DNA from 4 places in the Serratia odorifera genome. Region 4 is predicted to be linked to each of the others. Evidence: predicted binding sites of a transcription regulator. Region 4 holds the regulator's gene; each other region holds the start of a gene.
What was found. The regulator LexA, encoded in region 4, represses DNA repair genes until DNA is damaged. The targets are predictions, from matches to a motif close to TNCTGTATGTACATACAGNA.

Region 1 (4,983 bases), on a different contig from region 4:
ACCATGATCAACCTACATGAAGAAAAAGACGTTCTTACTCGAAGCATCCGTTCCTGTCTTTGCAGACAGGATATTCAGTGCATAATTCATTGATTATCAAATGAGAAAAGGATTAAAAATAAAACCACCGCATAAACTAGATATTGATTATTCCGAAAAGAAACGAGAGTTACGATTAAGCTTTCCAAATCATTTTTATTTTCAACCCAATGACTGCTTGGAAACAAGTTATCTGCAGGCGAACGCGAAATAACCACAAGTGAATTCATAACCGGGAAATTTTATGGATAACGCCATTTTAATGTACACAAGCAAAGGTGATTATGCAATAATCAAGGTTAATAATACTTATGTGATTAACGTATTATTCCCTAACTTCTATCCTAATTCTCATTTCGATGTAAGCAAGAGTTTCCTTTTGGATATATCAAGACTTGTTGAAAACAAAGAATTCACAAAAACAAAAGAACTAGCCGAATCAATCAGGAAAGACTATGAAAAATATAAAGCCTATGAGATTAGGCCAGTAATAACAACCAAAAAAACGTGACGCATTTAACCAAAAAACCATACTATATTAATTTAACTCCTCGTCCTTTTCAAAACCACTTGCAAATGCCACATCCCAGACAGAAATTACCACCATACTTCTGTAGGTTAAGCAAATTCCTGTAATAAGCGTAGTTTGAATAGGCAAAGCTGCTCCTTATTTCATCATAACTCATCATATTCATTGCTATTTACCTCTTCCCGGAATCAAACGCACACCGTTATTATCTAAAACGCCAACTTTCACCCCAGGGTACCTACACTCGAATTGTTTAACAACGCCCAGGCAACTGTCGCAGGCAGCTTTTTCGGTGAAGTTAGGTCAAAACATCCCTAAGCGCGCTATTTAACACGCAGCAAATCTGAATAGCGCGTGGTATACGCCGGCGATAGCATGTCGCGCTTCATCTGCCACGGTTTGACAATCCCCTGCCCGGCAAACCATACTCGCCCTCGCCCTTCCTGGTTCAATTTATCCAGCGTCGCCATCAATTGGCCGCTATTGCGGCGTGGCGGGTGCTCGTCAAACAGGTCGATTTGCGCCATCGCCGATTCGCTGAAATCCCCCAGCATCACCCCGCCCTTCAGATAGCGACATCCCTCCCGCCAGATTTCATCCAACGCCCGTACCGCCATCGCGATGATATCGCGGCTGTCATTGCTCGGCATCGTCAGTCGTGTGGTCGCCAGGTTACTGTAATAACCTTCGCCGGCGGCATGCGGGCTGGTTTTGATAAATACCGACACGTTGCGGCAAAAGCGCTTTTCGCCACGCAGCTTTTCCGCAGCGCGTTCTGCATAGCTGCAAATCGCCTCACGCATATGCTGATAGTTCGTCAGGCGATGGCCAAACGAACGGGAACAGACAATCTGCTGTTTGGTCGGTGCGACATCCTCCCAATGCAAACAGGATTCGCCGCGCAGTTCACGCACCGTACGTTCCAATACCACGCTAAACGTTTTGCGGATCAGTTGTGTATCGCAGTCCGCCAATTGCAGCGCATTTTCAATACCCATGGTCTGCAATTGCCGCGTCAGGCGACGGCCAACGCCCCACACTTCGCTCACCGGTAATAACGCCAGCAGCTTACGCTGGCGCAACGGATCGGAAAGATCCACCACCCCTTTGGTTTGCCCCCATGTTTTAGCCGCATGATTAGCCAGTTTGGCCAGCGTTTTCGATGGCGCAATGCCCACGCCCACCGTCAGGTGAGTTTCTCGCTTGATCCTATCGCGCACCGCCCGGCCAAAATCTGCCAGCGGTACGCCGTTGCTCATGCCGTCCAGCTTTAGGAAAGCCTCGTCCAGTGAATAGATTTCTACCGCCGGCGCCATCGCCTCCAGGGTATCCATCACTCGCGCCGACATATCGGCATACAATGCATAGTTGGAAGAAAATACCGCCACATTCAGCCGCTGCGTTTCCTGCCTGATTTTGAAATACGGCGCGCCCATCGGGATACCCAACGCTTTGGCTTCGGCGCTGCGGGCGATCACACAGCCGTCGTTATTGGAAAGCACGATCACCGGCCGCCCTCGTAAATCCGGGCGGAAGATGGTTTCACAAGATGCATAAAACGAATTCACATCCACCAAAGCAAACATGATGATACTCACAATAAAAACTGTATATAAATACAGTATAAAAATATCACAAGCGCGATCAACTCATCTGTTCAAAATGACGAGAAATGCCGATGCTCAAGACCTGCTCCGCCCAAGCAGTAAGCGGCAATAGGATGTTTGCGCCATCAATCACGCCCATGGTCACGGATCACCGCGCGGCATAGACGATAAACGTCACCACGCCAAAGATTTCCAGCGTTGCATCTTCGGCCAGAATAATCGGCGCATAGGCCGGGTTCATGGCTACCAATTGCCGCGTGGGATGTAACTGTAATCGCTTGACGGTGAATTCGCCGTCGATAGCGGCAATCACGATGTTGCCATGCTCAGCATTGAGTGCGCTGTCGACCACCAACAGGTCGCCGTCATGAATATTGGCATCAATCATCGAATTGCCGCTGGCGCGTACAAAATAGGTGGCGTTAGGATGCCGCACCAGCAGCTTGCCGATATCCAACCGCGACTCGACATAGTCCTGCGCCGGAGAAGGAAACCCACAGGGGACACGCTCGGCAAACAGAGGGAAAGCAGGTTCTGCTGCTTTTTCATCTGGTTGGAAAAATATCATCTGGCACCTCTTTTACTGTTTTTATATACAGTATTTGAGGTGCCAGTCAGGATCAAGCGGCAGATGGGGAAAAGCCACTATCAGGCTGATGGCGCAGGGAATTTAATTTCAACACGGGTTTGCCTCTGTGCAAACCCTTGCCTTGCCATACCGCAGCGCGGTTTACTTCACCCGTCGCCCTTGTGCGTCAATCACTTCTTCGCCGTCTTCTTTGCTGAACGGTCCTAACTGTGCATCCGGTAAAATATCCAGTACCGCCTCTGACGGACGGCATAAGCGGGTACCCAGCGGAGTGACCACAATCGGGCGATTAATCAGGATCGGGTGTTGCAACATACAGTCGATCAGCCGTTGGTCGCTCCAGCTATCCTGCGCCAAATCCAGTTGCTGATAAGGCTCGACGTTTTTACGCAGCAAATCGCGCACCGATATGCCCATTTCGCTAATCAACCCGATCAGTTCATCACGGCTCGGCGGTGTTTCCAGATACAATATGACCGTCGGCTCTACGCCGCTGTTGCGGATCAGCGCCAGCGTATTGCGTGACGTACCGCAGTACGGATTATGATAAATCGTTATATTGCTCATAAAACGCTCCCACCTCTTCCTCTGTTATAGCGCAACGGACAGGCGCAGCGCCAATGCGGCCAGCGTGACGAACAGCACCGGCAATGTCATCACTACCCCCACGCGGAAATAGTATCCCCAGGTGATGTTGATATTTTTACGAGACAGCACGTGCAGCCACAGTAACGTCGCCAGGCTGCCTATCGGCGTGATTTTCGGCCCCAGATCGCTGCCAATCACGTTAGCGTAAATCATGGCTTGCTTAACTACGCCGCCGGCGGTACTGCCGTCGATCGACAGCGCACCAATCAACACCGTAGGTAGGTTATTCATCACCGACGACAGGAAGGCGGTAATAAATCCGGTACCGAGCGTCGCAGCCCACAGGCCACTTTCTGCCAGACGATTGAGCACCATAGAAAGCAGGTCGGTCAGCCCCGCATTACGCAGACCGTAGACCACCAGATACATCCCCAACGAGAAAATGACGATTTGCCATGGAGCGCCGCGCAGCACTTTGCCGGTATTGATCGCCTGGCCTTTTTTCGCGACCAACAATAAAATCAATGCGCCCACCGCGGCAACCAGGCTAACCGGAACGCCATGCGGCTCCAGAGCGAAGAAACCGACCAGTAGCAACAGCAACACGCCCCAACCGGCGCGGAACGTCGGCAGACAGCGGATCGCCTGCGCTGGTGCCTTCAGTCGCGCGACGTCATAACGGGCCGGAATGTCCTTGCGGAAAAACCAGTGCAGCATAATCAGCGTCGCTGCAATAGCCACCATATTCACCGGTACCATCACCGAGGCATAGTCATTAAAACCCAGCTTGAAGAAGTCGGCCGAGACGATGTTAACCAGGTTGGAGACGATAAGCGGCAGACTGGCGGTGTCGGCAATAAAACCGGCCGCCATCACAAAGGCTAACGTCGCCGCCGGGCTAAAGCCCAGCGCCAGCAACATGGCGATAACGATCGGCGTCAGGATCAGCGCTGCGCCGTCATTGGCAAACAGCGCAGCAACCGCCGCCCCCAACAGAATAATATACGTAAACAGCCAGCGCCCTTTACCGCCCCCCCAGCGTGCGACATGCAGCGCCGCCCATTCAAAAAAGCCGGACTCATCCAGCAACAGGCTGATGATAATCACCGCAATAAACGTGGCAGTGGCATTCCAGACGACGTGCCACACCACCGGTATGTCACCCACCTGCACCACACCGCTCAGCAGGGCCAGGGCCGCTCCCAATAAAGCACTCCAACCAATGCCCAGTCCTTTGGGCTGCCAAATCACCAACACAATGGTCAGAATAAAAATTGCGCCTGCCAGCCACATGGGGCCTCCTCGTGACATGCTGAAAATATATGGGATACCATATGTTATTATTTAAAATCCGGATCGTTACAGACAAACTGCGCGGCTATCAGCTAACGCACAACTGGCGGCCAGTTGCCCGGCAAGCTGCGTCACCCTCTCCTGTTGGCTAAGGTAAGCCTGCTCGATAATATGTGCCGCCCACGCTGGCATATGCGGCGAAAGTCGATAGTAGATCCACTTGCCTTCCCGCCGATCCTTCAGTAGCCCACTGGCGCGCAACATCGCCAAATGGCGGGAGATCTTCGGTTGGGATTCGCTCAATGCGGCGGAAAGCTCACATACGCACAGCTCCCCGG
Region 2 (4,983 bases), on a different contig from region 4:
GTAATCTGATGCTGAAGGCACTCGATCACCTGAGCGTGCGGCCGCTGGAAGCGATCAACCTGGTTCGCAGTCTGTTGAAAGTCGATGCGGCGTTGATCCCGATGTCGGAACAGCCGGTGGATCTGATGGCACACGATCACGAAGGCAATCACGTCTATGGCGAAGTCAATGTCGATCAACTGACCGCGATGCCGCAGGAATTGATGCTGTCGCCGCATGTGCACGCCACCCGAGAAGCGGTGGATGCGATTGCGCAGGCGGATTTGATTCTGATTGGCCCGGGCAGTTTCCTGACCAGCCTGATGCCGCTGCTGTTGCTTGACGATTTGACCCAGGCCCTGCGCCGCAGTAGCGCCAACCTGATTTATATCGACAATCTGGGGCGCGAGCTCAGCGTTGCCGCCGCCGCGCTGTCGCTAAAAGACAAGCTGGATCTGATGGAAGAAAAGATCGGCCGTAAAATGATCGACGCAGTGATCGTCAGCCCGGCGATCAATAGCGCTTCGGTGCAGGATCGGGTTGTGATTCAGCAAAACCTTGAGGCCAGCGACATTCCCTACCGTCACGATCGCCAACTCCTGCGCCAGGCGCTCGAAAGGGCGCTGATTGAACTGGCGGCACGCCCTTAGTCTTTGCCCTGATACCATGGATTCTCGCCGATCATGGCGAGATAAAGATCTTCTACCTGCTTGCGCGCCCACGGCGTGCGGCGCAAAAACTTCAGGCTGGACTTGATGCTCGGATCGCTGCTGAAACAGTTGATGCGGATGCGCTCGGCCAGCCCGGACCAGCCGTAGGTCGCCACCAGCCGGTTTAACAACTGCTCCAGCGTGATGCCATGCAACGGATCTTTGGATTTATGTTCGCTCATCGTGCAATTCAACTCATTTGGCTTGGCATATTCGGCCGCACACCTTAATCAGCTTTGCCGGGCGCGACAAGAAATTTGTTACTTTATCGCCCCCGGCTACGGCTGCGTCAGGAGATGGCGATAAACTGCTCGCGCAACTGATGGATTTCATCCCGCAACGCCGCCGCCTGTTCGAACTCCAGATTCTGTGCGTGGGTGTACATCTGTGCTTCCAGCTCGCGGATCTTCTGATCCAGCGCTTTAGGGGTGAGCTGCTGATACTGGGTAGCGTTTTCTGCCGCCTTGCTCTTCCCTTTGCCCTTGCCACGCGATGACGGCTGACCCAGTTGCAGGATATCGGCAATTTTCTTGTTCAGCCCCTGCGGCACAATGCCATTTTCCTGGTTGTACGCCTGCTGTTTGGCGCGGCGCCGCTCGGTTTCGCCGATCGCTCTGGCCATCGAGTCGGTGATTCTGTCGCCATACAGAATCGCCTTGCCGTTCAGGTTACGTGCCGCACGGCCGATGGTCTGGATCAACGAGCGTTCGGAACGCAGGAAGCCCTCTTTATCTGCGTCGAGAATCGCCACCAGCGACACCTCAGGCATGTCCAGGCCTTCTCGTAACAGGTTGATGCCCACCAGCACGTCAAACTCGCCCAGACGCAAATCACGAATGATTTCGACGCGTTCGACGGTGTCGATGTCGGAATGCAGATAACGTACGCGCTCGCCGTGCTCTTCAAGATATTCGGTCAGATCTTCCGCCATGCGTTTGGTCAGCGTGGTCACTAGCACCCGCTCGTTGACTGCTACCCGTTTACGGATCTCCGACAGCAGATCGTCGACCTGGGTCGTCACCGGCCGCACTTCCACTTGCGGATCCAGCAGACCGGTCGGCCGCACTACCTGGTCGATCACGTCGCCACCGGATTTTTCCAGTTCGTATTTGCCCGGCGTCGCCGAAACGTAAATGGTTTGCGGTGCCAGCGCCTCGAACTCCTCAAAGCGCATGGGTCGGTTGTCCAGCGCCGAAGGCAGGCGGAAACCATATTCCACCAGCGTTTCCTTGCGCGAACGGTCGCCTTTGTACATACCGCCAATCTGCGGGATGGTGACGTGCGATTCGTCCACCACCAACAGGCCATCAGCAGGCAGATAATCGAACAACGTCGGCGGTGGCTCACCCGGGCCGCGACCGGACAGATACCGCGAATAGTTTTCGATGCCCGAACAGTAGCCAAGCTCGTTCATCATTTCCAGATCGAACTGGGTGCGCTGCGTCAGCCGCTGCTCTTCCAGCAGTTTGTTATTGGCCAGCAGCACCTGACGACGCTCGGCCAGATCGACCTTGATCTCTTCCATCGCCTGCAGAATGCGTTCACGCGGCGTGACGTAATGCGACTTCGGGTAAATGGTAAAGCGCTGCACCACCTGTTCGACCTGACCGGTGAGCGGATCAAACAATGACAACCGCTCGACCTCCTCGTCGAACAGTTCAACTCGCAGTGCCAGCTCGTCGGATTCCGCCGGGAAGATATCGATCACTTCGCCACGCACCCGGAAGGTAGCGCGCTGGAACGCCTGATCGTTACGGGTATATTGCAGCTCCGCCAGTCGGCGCAGGATCGAACGCTGGTCGATGATCATGCCCTTGGTCAGGTGCAGCATCATCTTGAGGTACAGATCCGGATCGCCCAGACCGTAGATCGCCGAGACCGACGCCACCACCACCACGTCACGCCGCTCCAGCAGCGCTTTGGTCGCCGACAGGCGCATTTGCTCAATATGTTCGTTTACCGAAGCGTCCTTTTCGATGAAGGTATCCGAGCTCGGCACGTAGGCTTCCGGCTGGTAGTAATCGTAATACGAGACAAAGTATTCCACCGCATTCTCGGGGAAGAACTCTTTCATTTCGCCGTACAGCTGCGCCGCCAGCGTTTTGTTGGGCGCCAGCACCATCGTTGGCCGGTTCAGATCGGCGATCACGTTGGCAACGGTGAAGGTTTTCCCCGAACCGGTAACCCCCAGCAGCGTCTGGTGCGCCAGGCCATCTTCCAGCCCTTCTTCCAGCTTGCGAATGGCCTCCGGCTGGTCGCCGGCCGGTTTGAAGTCTGAATGCAGTTTAAAAAGTTTACTCATATACCCTTCATCATTCCCGTCGCCGCAGGGTTGCCTGCGCCTACCCCAACCGCGGATGCGAACCCGTCGGCACAGCGGCCTGTAAGTATGGAAAGTCGCGGCGATTTTCGCCAGTGCCTATGATACTGGATATAAAACCAGCTTCAAGCGGATTAGTGGCTTTGTCGTACCCGGCCAAAAACCCGTTGCACCGCCAAGGTTACACTGCGGTGACATTTTTATTGTCAATAACCGTTTTATCCCCAGAATTTGTCGCGAATTAACTTATTGATAGCGGCGAGGCGAAAAATCATACATAGGATTGCCAGCAATGCCTTCGCATATTGCTTTTAATTAAGTACTTGATAAAAAAAGACTTTAGTAAAAAGACGAGAATCCGGACAATGCGAAGACAACCCGCGCCGGCTCTCGCTTTAAACCGCTTTTCTAAATCTAATACACAAGGTTATCCACAGGAATGGTGGATAACTCTCACCGCCCCGCCAGCCACGGGAGTTACAGAAAAATCGTTTTTTCGCTGGCATCGGCTTCGAGGCGGCTTTTTTAGTTATTTTTTGACACTTTTATTGCTTTGTTTATGCCTATAAATACTAAAAATGCCCATTGCCATAAATGCATTTCACTCATTTGCCTCCGACGGTGGCGAAACGCCGACCATCGCCGCCACAGCCTTGCACCATGGTTCAACGAGGTGGCACCGTAACAGTGCAAAAAACGTTCGAATCAAGCTGCGTCGATATTTTGCCCTGCGCAGCGGCCCCGGTCGCCACAAGCGCTCAGCTTAACATAACAATAACAAGCTGCTTTTTTATTGACCGATAAAAGTTGGCCTGAGAGTTGCAATACTGAGTGGCAGACAAGTGCAGACCGCTTGCTTTTTATTGAGAGACGACAGGAATAACTGTTTGTCGTGACGCCGTCGCCATACAAAGGATGATGGCTCAGAGCGCCAAAAAAAGCGAATAGACGCGTTATTCGGTCATAAAGCACCATTTTTAGCCAAACATCGTTTTTTTAGCCCCAACCTGTACTGCAATTACCGCGCAGCCCAGGCGGCATTTTGTTCTGGACGTTAAACCACTCGGGAAAGAAATCGCTAACCGCGAAGGAAAGGAAAAAGCACGGAGGCACAGGTTGCATGAGTGTGAAACAGGTCTTTGAGGAGAATGCCGAATGTTAAGCCTACGTTCAGTAAATCAATTTTACGGGCAGAACCATACGTTGTGGGATATCAATCTGGAGTTGCCACGTGGCCAATGTACGGTGTTGCTGGGGCGCAACGGCGTGGGAAAAACCACGCTGGTGAACTGCATCATGGGACATTTGCCAGTGGTGAGCGGCAGTATGACCTGGCAGCTGGCCGACGAGCCGCCGCAAAATCTGTTGCAGCAGCCGGTCGAGACTCGCGCGGCGCTGGGCATCAGTTATGTGCCGCAGGGGCGGCAGATTTTTTCGCCGCTCAGCGTCGAGGAGAATCTGCAGGTTGCGCTGATGGCGGGACACGATAGAACCCGCCGTATCCCACCGCTAATCTACAGCCTGTTCCCGAATCTGAAAGCGATGCGCGGCCGCCGTGCCGGCGATCTGGCCGCAGGCGAACAGCAGCAGTTGGCTATTTGCCGGGCGCTGGTGCTGGAACCTGAGCTGCTAATCCTCGATGAGCCGACGGTTGGCATCCAGCCGTCTATCGCGGCGGAGATAGGCAACGTGATCCACAAACTCAACCGGGAACTCGGCATCACCATCCTGCTGGTCGAACACCGACTGCCGTTTATTCGCCGTGTGGCGGATCGTTTCTGCCTGATGGATCAAGGGCGCAACGTCGCTACCGGCACCGTGGAGCAACTGGACGAGGGGCTGATCAGCGCCTATCTGACGGTATGACGCAGCAGCAGGCGCGCTGCTGTGTCATATCATACTGCCGACGACAGCTGCGACAGGTTCAGATACTGCCCCAGCGGCTGACCTTCGGCCTGCGGCAGATGCGGAATT
Region 3 (4,983 bases), on a different contig from region 4:
TGCGGTGCTTATTTCACCCCCACCACGCCATGCTGGATAAACCAGTCCAGCATGCGTTGCCAGCCGTCCTGCGCCGATTCGGCATGGTAACTGGGGCGGTAATCGGCGTTAAACGCGTGGCCCGCTTGCGGATAGACCACGATGTCGGCATCCGCGTTGGCGGCGCGGATCGCCTGGCGCATACTTTCCACCGTTTCCTGCGGGATACTGCCGTCCTGCCCGCCGTATAACCCCAATACCGGCGCCGTCAGCTGTGTGGCGATATCCACCGGGTGTTTCGGTGAGTTGAGGGTTTTCTCTCCCACCAATTTGCCGTACCAGGCGACGGCGGCTTTCAGTTGCGGGTTATGCGCCGCATACAACCAGGTAATGCGCCCACCCCAGCAAAAACCGGTGATCGCCAACTTGCTGGCATCGCCACCATGGCGTATGGCCCAATTGGCGGTATGATCCAAATCGATCAGCACTTGCTTATCTGGCACTTTGCTGACCAGTTTTTGCAGCAGTTCGCTGATATCGCTGTAATCTCGTGCTTCACCCTGGCGGAAATACAGCTCAGGCGCGATCGCCAGATAGCCCTCTTTAGCCAGCCGGCGGCACAGATCCTGAATATGCTGATGAACGCCGAAGATTTCCTGTACCACCAGTACCACCGGGAAGGGGCCGTTATGAGCGGCCGGTTTGGCGATAAAGGCCGGCAGGTCGTCACCCTGTGACGGAATGGTGGTTTCACCCGCATGAATGCCTGCGTCGTCAGTATAAACAGTGGTTGCAGCCAACGGCGTGGTGGCCGGATTAAAACCCTCTTTGGCCTGTTTTAATGTCATCACGTATTCGGTTTTCATTGCGGTCTCCATGCAAGAGAAAAGCAGTTCTGCAAGTAACTATAGGTAAGATTGCGCCCGGTTGTCATCGTGGTGCGTGTGCCTGTAGTGGCTAGACTTGGACAAAACGCAGCGGTGAGAACGGCCATTTCTGTGATATAAATCACAAAAATTATGTAGATCGTAATTCGTTTCTTTATTGGTGGTGATGTTGGTCACGAAAAAGGGCGTTGATTTTCAGTAGAGTACTTTTTTGTTCCTCCCAATAATCTGATCTATGAGGAGTCTCTTATGTCTCAGTCTGATGTTTTCCATCTCGGCCTCACCAAAAATGATTTACAAGGGGCTCAGCTTGCGATTGTTCCTGGCGATCCGCAGCGTGTAGAGAAAATCGCCAAATTGATGGAAAACCCAGTGCATCTGGCGTCCCATCGTGAATTCACCTCATGGCGTGCAGAATTGGACGGCAAAGCGGTTATCGTTTGCTCGACTGGCATCGGCGGCCCTTCCACTTCTATCGCAGTAGAGGAATTGGCGCAACTGGGCATTCGCACTTTCCTGCGCATTGGTACTACTGGCGCGATTCAGCCGCATATCAACGTCGGTGATGTGCTGGTGACCACGGCGGCGGTACGCCTTGACGGTGCCAGCCTGCATTTTGCGCCAATGGAATTCCCGGCGGTAGCGGACTTCGCCTGCACCACCGCGTTGGTTGAAGCAGCCAAAGCCAGCGGTGCCAACACGCATATTGGCGTGACCGCGTCCTCCGATACTTTCTACCCGGGCCAGGAACGTTATGATACCTATTCCGGTCGCGTGGTCAGCCGGTTCAAAGGCTCGATGGAAGAGTGGCAATCCATGGGCGTAATGAACTATGAAATGGAATCCGCGACGCTGTTGACCATGTGCGCCAGTCAGGGCCTGCGTGCCGGTATGGTGGCCGGCGTGATCGTTAACCGTACCCAGCAGGAAATTCCGAATGCGGAAACCATGAAGCAAACCGAAAGCCATGCGGTGCAAATCGTGGTGGACGCGGCGCGTCGCCTGCTGTAATCCTCCAATGCAACGGGCCCTCACGCGGCCCGTTTCTCCATTCAGGCGTAATCTGTTACGGTGGTCTTCTCCGGCGTCGGCAGATCGTCATGATTGCCGCGTTGTCTTGGCACCGCTGGTGCTTTCTTCGACAATAATCAAGAGGATGTCTATGACTGCCCAGATTCTGCTTCATCCTTCACTTGCGCCGCTTGACGGTGGTATCAACTTCCGTGACTTGGGCGGCAACAGCGTGGCCGATGGCCGCCGTATCAAACGCGGTTTACTGTTTCGTTCCGGTTCGCTCGAACGGTTGACCGAAAATGACTGTACCTTTCTGGCCGGCGTGCCGGTACGGTCAGTGCTCGACTATCGCGATGCCGACGAAGTACAAGCCAAACCGGATGTGCTGTGGAGCGGTGCCGATTACCACCATTTCCCGGCCAACCCGTTGAGCAACGAGGTTAACGCCAACCTGGAAAGCCTGACCAGCGAAACCCTGGCAAACTTTGACGCGCGGGCCTTCATGCTGGAACTGTATCGTCGATTGCCGTTTGGCAATGCGGCATATCGGCAGTTGGCCAACCTGCTGGCGCAGCCGGACGCCGGCGCTATTGTTCAGCACTGTGCGGTGGGCAAGGACCGTACCGGCATCGGTTCGGCACTGGTGTTGTTCGCGCTGGGGGCAGACCGGGCCACGGTTGTGGAAGACTATCTGCTGACGGAAACCACGCTGGCCAGCTTCCGCGAACATATGCTGGATCAGCTGTCCATTCGCCTGAACGACGCGGCGCTGGCGCAGTTTGCCTTCGTATTGAGCGCTCGCGAAGAGTTCCTGATGACTGCGCTTGGCTGCATCGATACACAGTACGGCAGCACCGATCGCTGGCTGGAAGCGGAGTACGGGCTGGGGGACAGCCAGCGCGAAACCCTGCGGGCGCACTATCTGGAATAGTCGTACAGCAAGCGCAATGTTTAGCCGGGGTTTAACCAACGTCGGCGGGCATTGCGTATCCTTGGGCAAAGGATATCCGGTATCAAGGAGACGGGTTTGAATCTGAACGACATTATCCACTGGGTCAGCGAAGTCGTGCGGCAGCACGAGGGCTGGGCCATTCCCATCATTTTCTTCCTGGCTTTTGGCGAATCGCTGGCGTTTCTGTCGCTGTTGCTGCCAGCCACGGTGATCCTGCTGGCGTTGGGGGCGCTGATTGGCGAAAGCGGCATTGCGTTCTGGCCGATTTGGGCTGCCGCGGCGGCGGGCGCCTTTTTTGGCGATTGGCTTTCCTATTGGGTCGGCTACCATTATCAGCAGCGGGTGGCGCATATGTGGCCGCTGTCACGCAATCCGCAACTGCTGGTGCGTGGCCACGCGTTTTTTGAACGCTGGGGCGTGCTCGGCATCTTCTTCGGGCGCTTCTTTGGCCCCCTGCGCGCCGTAGTGCCGCTGGTCGGCGGCATCTGTGCCATGCCGCAGCGCTATTTTCAATTGGCCAATATTACCTCGGCGATGATTTGGGCGTTCGGCATTCTTGCGCCGGGCGCATTTGGTATCAAGTGGCTAAGCCAGTGGTTTGGTTAGCGCTTTTGCTGTTTGCTCAGCGTTTCGCATTATTACCTGCAACATGCAAATCAGGCTGGACATCCATACAGTCTCCCCTTAACGTGACCGCAGCGGGCGTGTTACGCGCTGGAATAGAACAGGGTAACGGGAGGCAGGGTGGATACCAGTCTGATTTACGGTATTGGCGGGAGCGTGGTCGGCTTATTGCTCGGGTGGTTGATCGCCAATTTGCGGGTTCAGCAAAATCAGGCGCAGCACGAAACCGAACTGCGCCTGCTGGAGCAGTCGCTGCATCAGGCGCAGCAGGACATCACGCTGCGCCAGGAAACGCTACAGCGCCAGGAACAGCAGTTGCGGCAAAACGATCTCGAGCTGCGCAACGTGCACGGGCAACTGGCGGCGACGCAGGAAAAGCTGAGCCAGCTCGAGCACTGGCGCAACGAATGCGAACTGCTGAATCAGGAACTGCGCGCCCAGCGTGAGGTGAACAGCGTGCAGGAAGCCGAGCTGCGCGAAGTCACTATCCGTCTGGAAGAAACGCGCATGGCCGCAGAGGAAAAACAGCGCCTGCTGATCAATAGCGAGCAGCGTCTGACTACCCAGTTCGAAAACCTGGCCAACCGAATATTTGAGCACAGCGGTCGTAAAGTGGATGAACAGAACAGGCAGAGTCTGGATCGCCTGCTGCTGCCGCTGCGTGAACAGCTCGACGGTTTCCGCCGCCAGGTGCAGGACAGCTTTGGTCAGGAGGCACGGGAGCGCCATACCCTGACGCATGAAATCCGTAATCTGCAACAGTTGAATGCCCAGATGGCTCGGGAGGCGATCAACCTCACCAAGGCGTTGAAAGGGGATAACAAAACCCAGGGCAATTGGGGCGAGGTGGTGCTGAGCCGGGTACTCGAAGCGTCCGGCCTGCGCGAAGGTCATGAATACGAAACCCAGGTCAACGTGCGGCTGGATCACCAGAGTCGTATGCAGCCGGACGTAATAGTGCGGTTGCCGCAGGGGAAAGACGTGGTGATCGACGCCAAAATGTCGCTGGTGGCCTACGAGCGCTATTTCAACAGCGAAGACGACGCGGAGCGAGAAGCGGCGTTGAGCGAACATATCGCATCGCTGCGCGGGCATATTCGTTTGCTGGGCCGCAAGGATTATCAGCAATTACCGGGCTTGCGCTCGCTCGATTACGTGCTGATGTTTATCCCGGTCGAACCGGCCTTCCTGTTGGCGATAGATCGGGAGCCCGAATTGATCAGCGAAGCGCTGAAGCACAATATCATGCTGGTTAGTCCGACCACGCTGCTGGTGGCGTTACGTACCATCACCAACCTGTGGCGCTATGAGCATCAGAGCCAGAACGCCCAGCGTATCGCCGATCGTGCTGCGCGGTTGTATGACAAAATGCGGCTGTTTGTCGATGATATGTCGGCGTTGGGGCAAAGCCTCGACAAAGCGCAGGGGAGCTATCGCCAGGCGATGAACAAACTGAGTGAAGGCCGTGGTAATCTTATCGGCCAGACTGAAGGTTTCCGCGCGCTGGGGGTCGAAGTAAAACGCCCG
Region 4 (4,983 bases):
GTAGATCGGCACCAGGGTAATCGGGCGGGTGCCGCCGCGCAGCATCGCCTGGATGGTCATCGACAGGGTGCCGGTTTTGGGTTCCAGCAGGCGTCCGGTACGCGAACGACCGCCTTCAACGAAGTATTCCACCGAGTAGCCGCGGGTGAACAGTTCGCCGAGGTACTCGCGAAACACCGTCGAGTAGAGCTTGTTGCCCTTGAAGGTGCGGCGAATAAAGAACGCGCCCAGACGGCGGAAGATCGGCCCGGCCGGCCAGAAGTTAAGATTGATACCGGCGGCAATGTGCGGCGGTACCAGCCCCTGGTGGTACAGCACGTAAGACAGCAGCAGGTAATCCATATGGCTGCGGTGGCATGGCACATAGACGATTTCATGCCCGTCCTGCGCCAGCTGGCGCACGCGTTCGGCGTTGGTGACGTTGAGGCCCTGATACAAGCGGTTCCAGGTCCAGCTCAGCACGCGATCCGACAGGCGCACCGTTTCGTAAGAGAAGTCTGCCGCGATCTCTTCCATCAGCGCAATGGCGTTCTGCTGGGCCTTCTCGTGCGAAATCTTTTTGTTGCGTGCTTCGTCTTCTACCGCTTTTTCAATCGCTTTGGACGCCAGCAGCTTGTTGAACAGATCCTGACGTGCAGGCAGGCTAGGCCCGACTGCCGCCAGACGCTGCCGTGAAAAGTGCATGCGCGCCACGCGCGCCAGCTTTTGCGCGATAATCTTGTCGGTACCGTGCTCGGTCGCCATGCGGCGCAGAGACACCGTATTGGAGAAACGCACAAAACTGTCGCGTCCCAGCCACAGTACGGCAAAGAACTTCTGCACACCGTTCAGTAGACGCAGATGCGGCGTACCGTGGCTTTCGCGCCCCGGCGAACGGCCAAACATCACCGAAACCGGCAGCATCTGAATATCGAGATCCGGATTGTTGCGGTGCAGGTCGAGATAATCGTGGAACAGTTTTACCGACTCTTCTTTCGGCGTGTAGTAGCGGAATACGCGCGGGCCATCGTGGATAAACACGTAGCTCGGCAGTACGGCGCCGTCGATCTCCAACGGAGTGAGCGGATCGGGCAGATCCTGCGCCAGGCACTGGGTGCGCAGCGTCAGTAAATCCGCCTTGGAATTATAAGGTAAAACATACAAAATCGGCCGTGAGGGATCCAACCCTAACTCCGTGACCGGATCTGAAGGGATAACCTTACTTCTTACCAACAGTTTTAGTGGTAAATTCAATAATTTATAATAAATTTTACGCCAACCTGACATAACAACGTGAAGCCTCTTGTTAGCAATGCGCCGCAAGCATACCAGAAACCGGGTAGCAGATCTGTGGTGTTAAAAAAACCAGAGCCGTTAAGATTATGACTTATCACTTATAAAAGGCACACCGCAACATGGCAAATCAAGCAACCGGTTTGACTCGCGTCATCAAAGCTTTCGGATATTCCTATAAGGGATTGACCGCCGCCTGGCAGCATGAAGCCGCGTTTCGCCAGGAACTGGTGGCGACCGTGCTGGCCATCATACTGGCGATTTGGCTGGATGTGGGTGCGATAGCGCGCATTTTATTGATCGGTTCGGTGGTACTGGTGATGATTGTCGAAATGCTCAACAGTGCGATTGAGGCGATCGTCGATCGCATCGGCACTGAACACCACGAGCTTTCCGGCCGCGCCAAGGACATGGGCTCGGCGGCGGTGTCGCTGGCGATTGCACTGGCGCTGTTTGTCTGGGTCAGCGTACTGTGGCAATACCTGGTTTGAGCGGCAGGCAATCGATGTTGCGCAGCACCTCGCTAATCCCTGATTTTTATTCATTCTCCAGTTCCCAATCCACGTTCACCTGTATATACTCACAGCAAGACTGTATAAACAAACAGGGGGCGGAATGAAAGCATTAACTACCAGACAGCAAGAGGTCTACGACCTGATTCGCGATCATATTTCGCAGACGGGCATGCCGCCAACGCGTGCCGAGATCGCGCTGCGTCTGGGGTTCCGCTCGCCTAATGCCGCTGAAGAACACCTCAAGGCCCTGGCGCGCAAAGGCGTCATCGAAATCGTCTCCGGCGCCTCGCGCGGCATTCGTCTGCTGATGGAAGATGAAGACGGCCTGCCGCTGATTGGCCGGGTGGCCGCCGGTGAGCCACTGCTGGCGCAGCAGCATATCGAAGGGCACTACAAGGTCGATCCTTCGCTCTTCAAGCCAAACGCAGACTTCCTGCTGCGGGTCAACGGCATGTCGATGCGCGATATCGGCATTCTCGACGGCGACTTGCTGGCGGTGCATAAAACCCAGGACGTGCGTAACGGCCAGGTGGTGGTGGCGCGCATTGAAGACGAAGTCACCGTCAAACGCCTGAAAAAACACGGTAATGTGGTAGAGTTATTACCGGAAAACAGTGAGTTTCAACCGATTGTGGTCGATCTTCGTCAGCAGAACTTCACCATTGAAGGCCTGGCCGTCGGCGTCATTCGCAACGGTGATTGGATCTAACTCGCAGTCCCCCGAACCTAATCGCCTCAGCCCGTTCTGGGGCGATGCCATCGTCAAAACATCACCATACCCAAGAGCTTTCAAGGCGTAGCCGGTAAATCGCTCCCCTTGCCAGAGCGTGGGTACCTACGGGAACATGTTACTATGCGCCTGCTTGCCACTTTCACCAGCGATACCGACAAAGCCCTGTGGCGTCTGGCGCTGCCGATGATCTTTTCCAATATCACCGTACCGCTGCTGGGGTTGGTGGATACGGCGGTGATTGGTCATCTCGACAGCCCGAACTATCTGGGGGGCGTGGCGATCGGTTCGATGGCAACCAGCTTCCTGTTCATGCTGTTACTGTTCCTGCGCATGAGTACCACCGGGCTGGCCGCGCAGGCGCTGGGGGCGCAAAATCCCCTGGCACTGGCGCGCGCCTTCATGCAACCGCTGATGCTGGCGCTACTGGCTGGTTTGGCCATTGTGCTGCTGCGTCATCCGTTGATCGACCTGGCGTTGAGCATCGTCGGTGGCGACGCCGAGGTGTTGGCGCAGGCCCGGCTGTTCCTGGAAATCCGCTGGCTGAGCGCGCCGGCCGCCTTGGCAAACCTGGTATTACTGGGCTGGCTGCTGGGCGTGCAGTACGTGCGCGCGCCGGTGATCCTGCTGATCGTCGGCAACCTGCTGAATATCGTACTGGATATCTGGTTGGTGATGGGGCTGGGCTGGAACGTGCAGGGCGCAGCCACCGCCACCGCCATTGCCGAATATGCCACGCTGCTACTGGGGGTGTGGCTCAGTTGGCGGGTGATGCGCCTGCGTGGTATTACACCGGCAATGCTGCGCCACGCCTGGCGTGGCAATCTGCGTCGCCTGCTGGCGCTCAACCGCGACATCATGCTGCGATCGCTATTGCTGCAGCTGTGCTTTGCCTCGTTGACCATCTTTGGCGCACGTCTCGGCAGCGAGGTGGTGGCGGTAAATGCGGTACTGATGAACCTGCTGACCTTTACCGCCTATGCGCTGGACGGTTTTGCCTATGCCGTTGAGGCGCATTCCGGCCATGCTTATGGGGCAAGGGACGATCGACAGCTGCGACGCATCTGGCGTGCGGCATGTCGGCAGGCATGTATGGTGGCGCTGGGCTTCGCGCTGATTTATGCCGTCGCCGGCCAGCACATCGTTGCTGCGCTGACGTCGTTGCCGGAGCTGCGCGCCCTGGCCAACCTCTATCTGCCGTGGCAGGTGCTATTGCCGCTGGCGGGCGTGTGGTGTTATTTGCTGGATGGTATGTTTATCGGCGCCACGCGCGGCGCGGAGATGCGTAATAGTATGGCGGTCGCCGCCGCCGGGTATGGCCTGACGCTGTTCACCCTGCCATGGTTGGGTAACCACGGTTTGTGGCTGGCCTTGGCGGTGTTTCTCGGCCTGCGTGGCCTGGCATTAGGCTGGGTTTGGCACCGGCACAGCGTGAATGGCACCTGGTTTGCCCACGCCGGTAGCCACTGACTTTGGCTATTCATTAGTTTCTTTGCTGTATTTTTTGCTTTTTGTTTATATCTGGTTACATTCCACCTTGATGCTGGAGCGGCGTTTAGTTACTGTTTTGTCGATTTTTTATCTGTAATTTGGTTTGTTAATGGTTTTTTGAACTGGTATTTTCCGTAGTTTGGTTGTCGGTGACTATAATTAGTCACGTGGCTGGCGAGTTATACGGTGATTTTATATTGCTGAGATAGCGTTAAATGGCCATAAATTTTAATCAGTTGGCGCCAGCCCGATTTATCTAAAACTGACTAACCACAGGTAACGGAGAGATTATGAACACAGATCAAGCCGACGGTAACTGGAAGCAGTTTAAAGGTAAAGTGAAGGAACAGTGGGGCAAGCTGACCGATGACGATCTGACGGTCATTGAAGGGAAACGTGAACAGCTTGTCGGTAAAATACAGGAACGTTACGGCTACCAGAGGGCGGCGGCCGAAGAAGAAGTCAAAGCCTGGGAAGATCAGAACAAGTATCGCTGGTAATCCGATCCGCCCGCGGTTGAACGCGGCGCTTTGACACCCCTTGGGCCAGCGTTCCCCCTAGACGTCTTGGCCCATAGGTACAGGGACGTACCTGCCTGACTATTTCTTTTTAATCACGATGCTGTGGTCATGATTGCAATCGTGCTTACTGTCGCAAGACTCTACTTCAACACAGCCTGAGCACAGTCCATGGGCTTCCACCACGCTGTGGCGCAGGGCAAAACCGGACTCTTTTGCCAATTTTTGCAATGTTTCCTCTACCCCAGCGGTGGTGCGCTCGGTTACCTGCCCGCAACGATCGCAGATGAAAAGCGCGGAGGTGTGCATTGGCTGCTCAAAATGATGGCACAGCACGTAGCTGTTAGCCGATTCAACGCGGTGAATAAAGCCTTGTTCCAGCAGAAAGTCCAGTGCGCGGTAGACCGTTGGCGGCTTGGCCTGCGGTTCGGCGACACGCAATAAATCGAGCAGATCA

Region 1: the regulator LexA is predicted to act here: its motif matches at 2,757-2,776, upstream of umuD (translesion error-prone DNA polymerase V autoproteolytic subunit).
Region 2: the regulator LexA is predicted to act here: its motif matches at 3,115-3,134, upstream of uvrB (excinuclease ABC subunit UvrB).
Region 3: the regulator LexA is predicted to act here: its motif matches at 3,492-3,511, upstream of rmuC (DNA recombination protein RmuC).

Annotation. Positions count from the first base shown of each region.
Region 1 is NZ_JBGMUT010000002.1:532,346-537,328, reverse strand. Features, by position in the region: gene ACCC84_RS08625 (hypothetical protein) at 284-550, shown strand; gene umuC (translesion error-prone DNA polymerase V subunit UmuC) at 892-2,154, opposite strand; gene umuD (translesion error-prone DNA polymerase V autoproteolytic subunit) at 2,324-2,743, opposite strand; gene arsC (glutaredoxin-dependent arsenate reductase) at 2,906-3,331, opposite strand; gene ACCC84_RS08600 (arsenic transporter) at 3,356-4,645, opposite strand; gene ACCC84_RS08595 (metalloregulator ArsR/SmtB family transcription factor) at 4,712-4,983, opposite strand, start outside.
Region 2 is NZ_JBGMUT010000001.1:31,004-35,986, reverse strand. Features, by position in the region: gene yvcK (uridine diphosphate-N-acetylglucosamine-binding protein YvcK) at 1-629, shown strand, start outside; gene ACCC84_RS00190 (VF530 family protein) at 626-871, opposite strand; gene uvrB (excinuclease ABC subunit UvrB) at 979-2,991, opposite strand; gene ACCC84_RS00180 (ATP-binding cassette domain-containing protein) at 4,165-4,875, shown strand; gene bioD (dethiobiotin synthase) at 4,905-4,983, opposite strand, start outside.
Region 3 is NZ_JBGMUT010000011.1:99,799-104,781, forward strand. Features, by position in the region: gene ACCC84_RS20320 (dienelactone hydrolase family protein) at 9-845, opposite strand; gene udp (uridine phosphorylase) at 1,116-1,877, shown strand; gene ACCC84_RS20330 (tyrosine-protein phosphatase) at 2,029-2,811, shown strand; gene ACCC84_RS20335 (DedA family protein) at 2,908-3,438, shown strand; gene rmuC (DNA recombination protein RmuC) at 3,577-4,983, shown strand, end outside.
Region 4 is NZ_JBGMUT010000003.1:39,502-44,484, forward strand. Features, by position in the region: gene plsB (glycerol-3-phosphate 1-O-acyltransferase PlsB) at 1-1,266, opposite strand, end outside; gene ACCC84_RS10630 (diacylglycerol kinase) at 1,395-1,763, shown strand; gene lexA (transcriptional repressor LexA) at 1,888-2,496, shown strand; gene dinF (MATE family efflux transporter DinF) at 2,641-3,987, shown strand; gene ACCC84_RS10645 (CsbD family protein) at 4,299-4,508, shown strand; gene zur (zinc uptake transcriptional repressor Zur) at 4,608-4,983, opposite strand, start outside.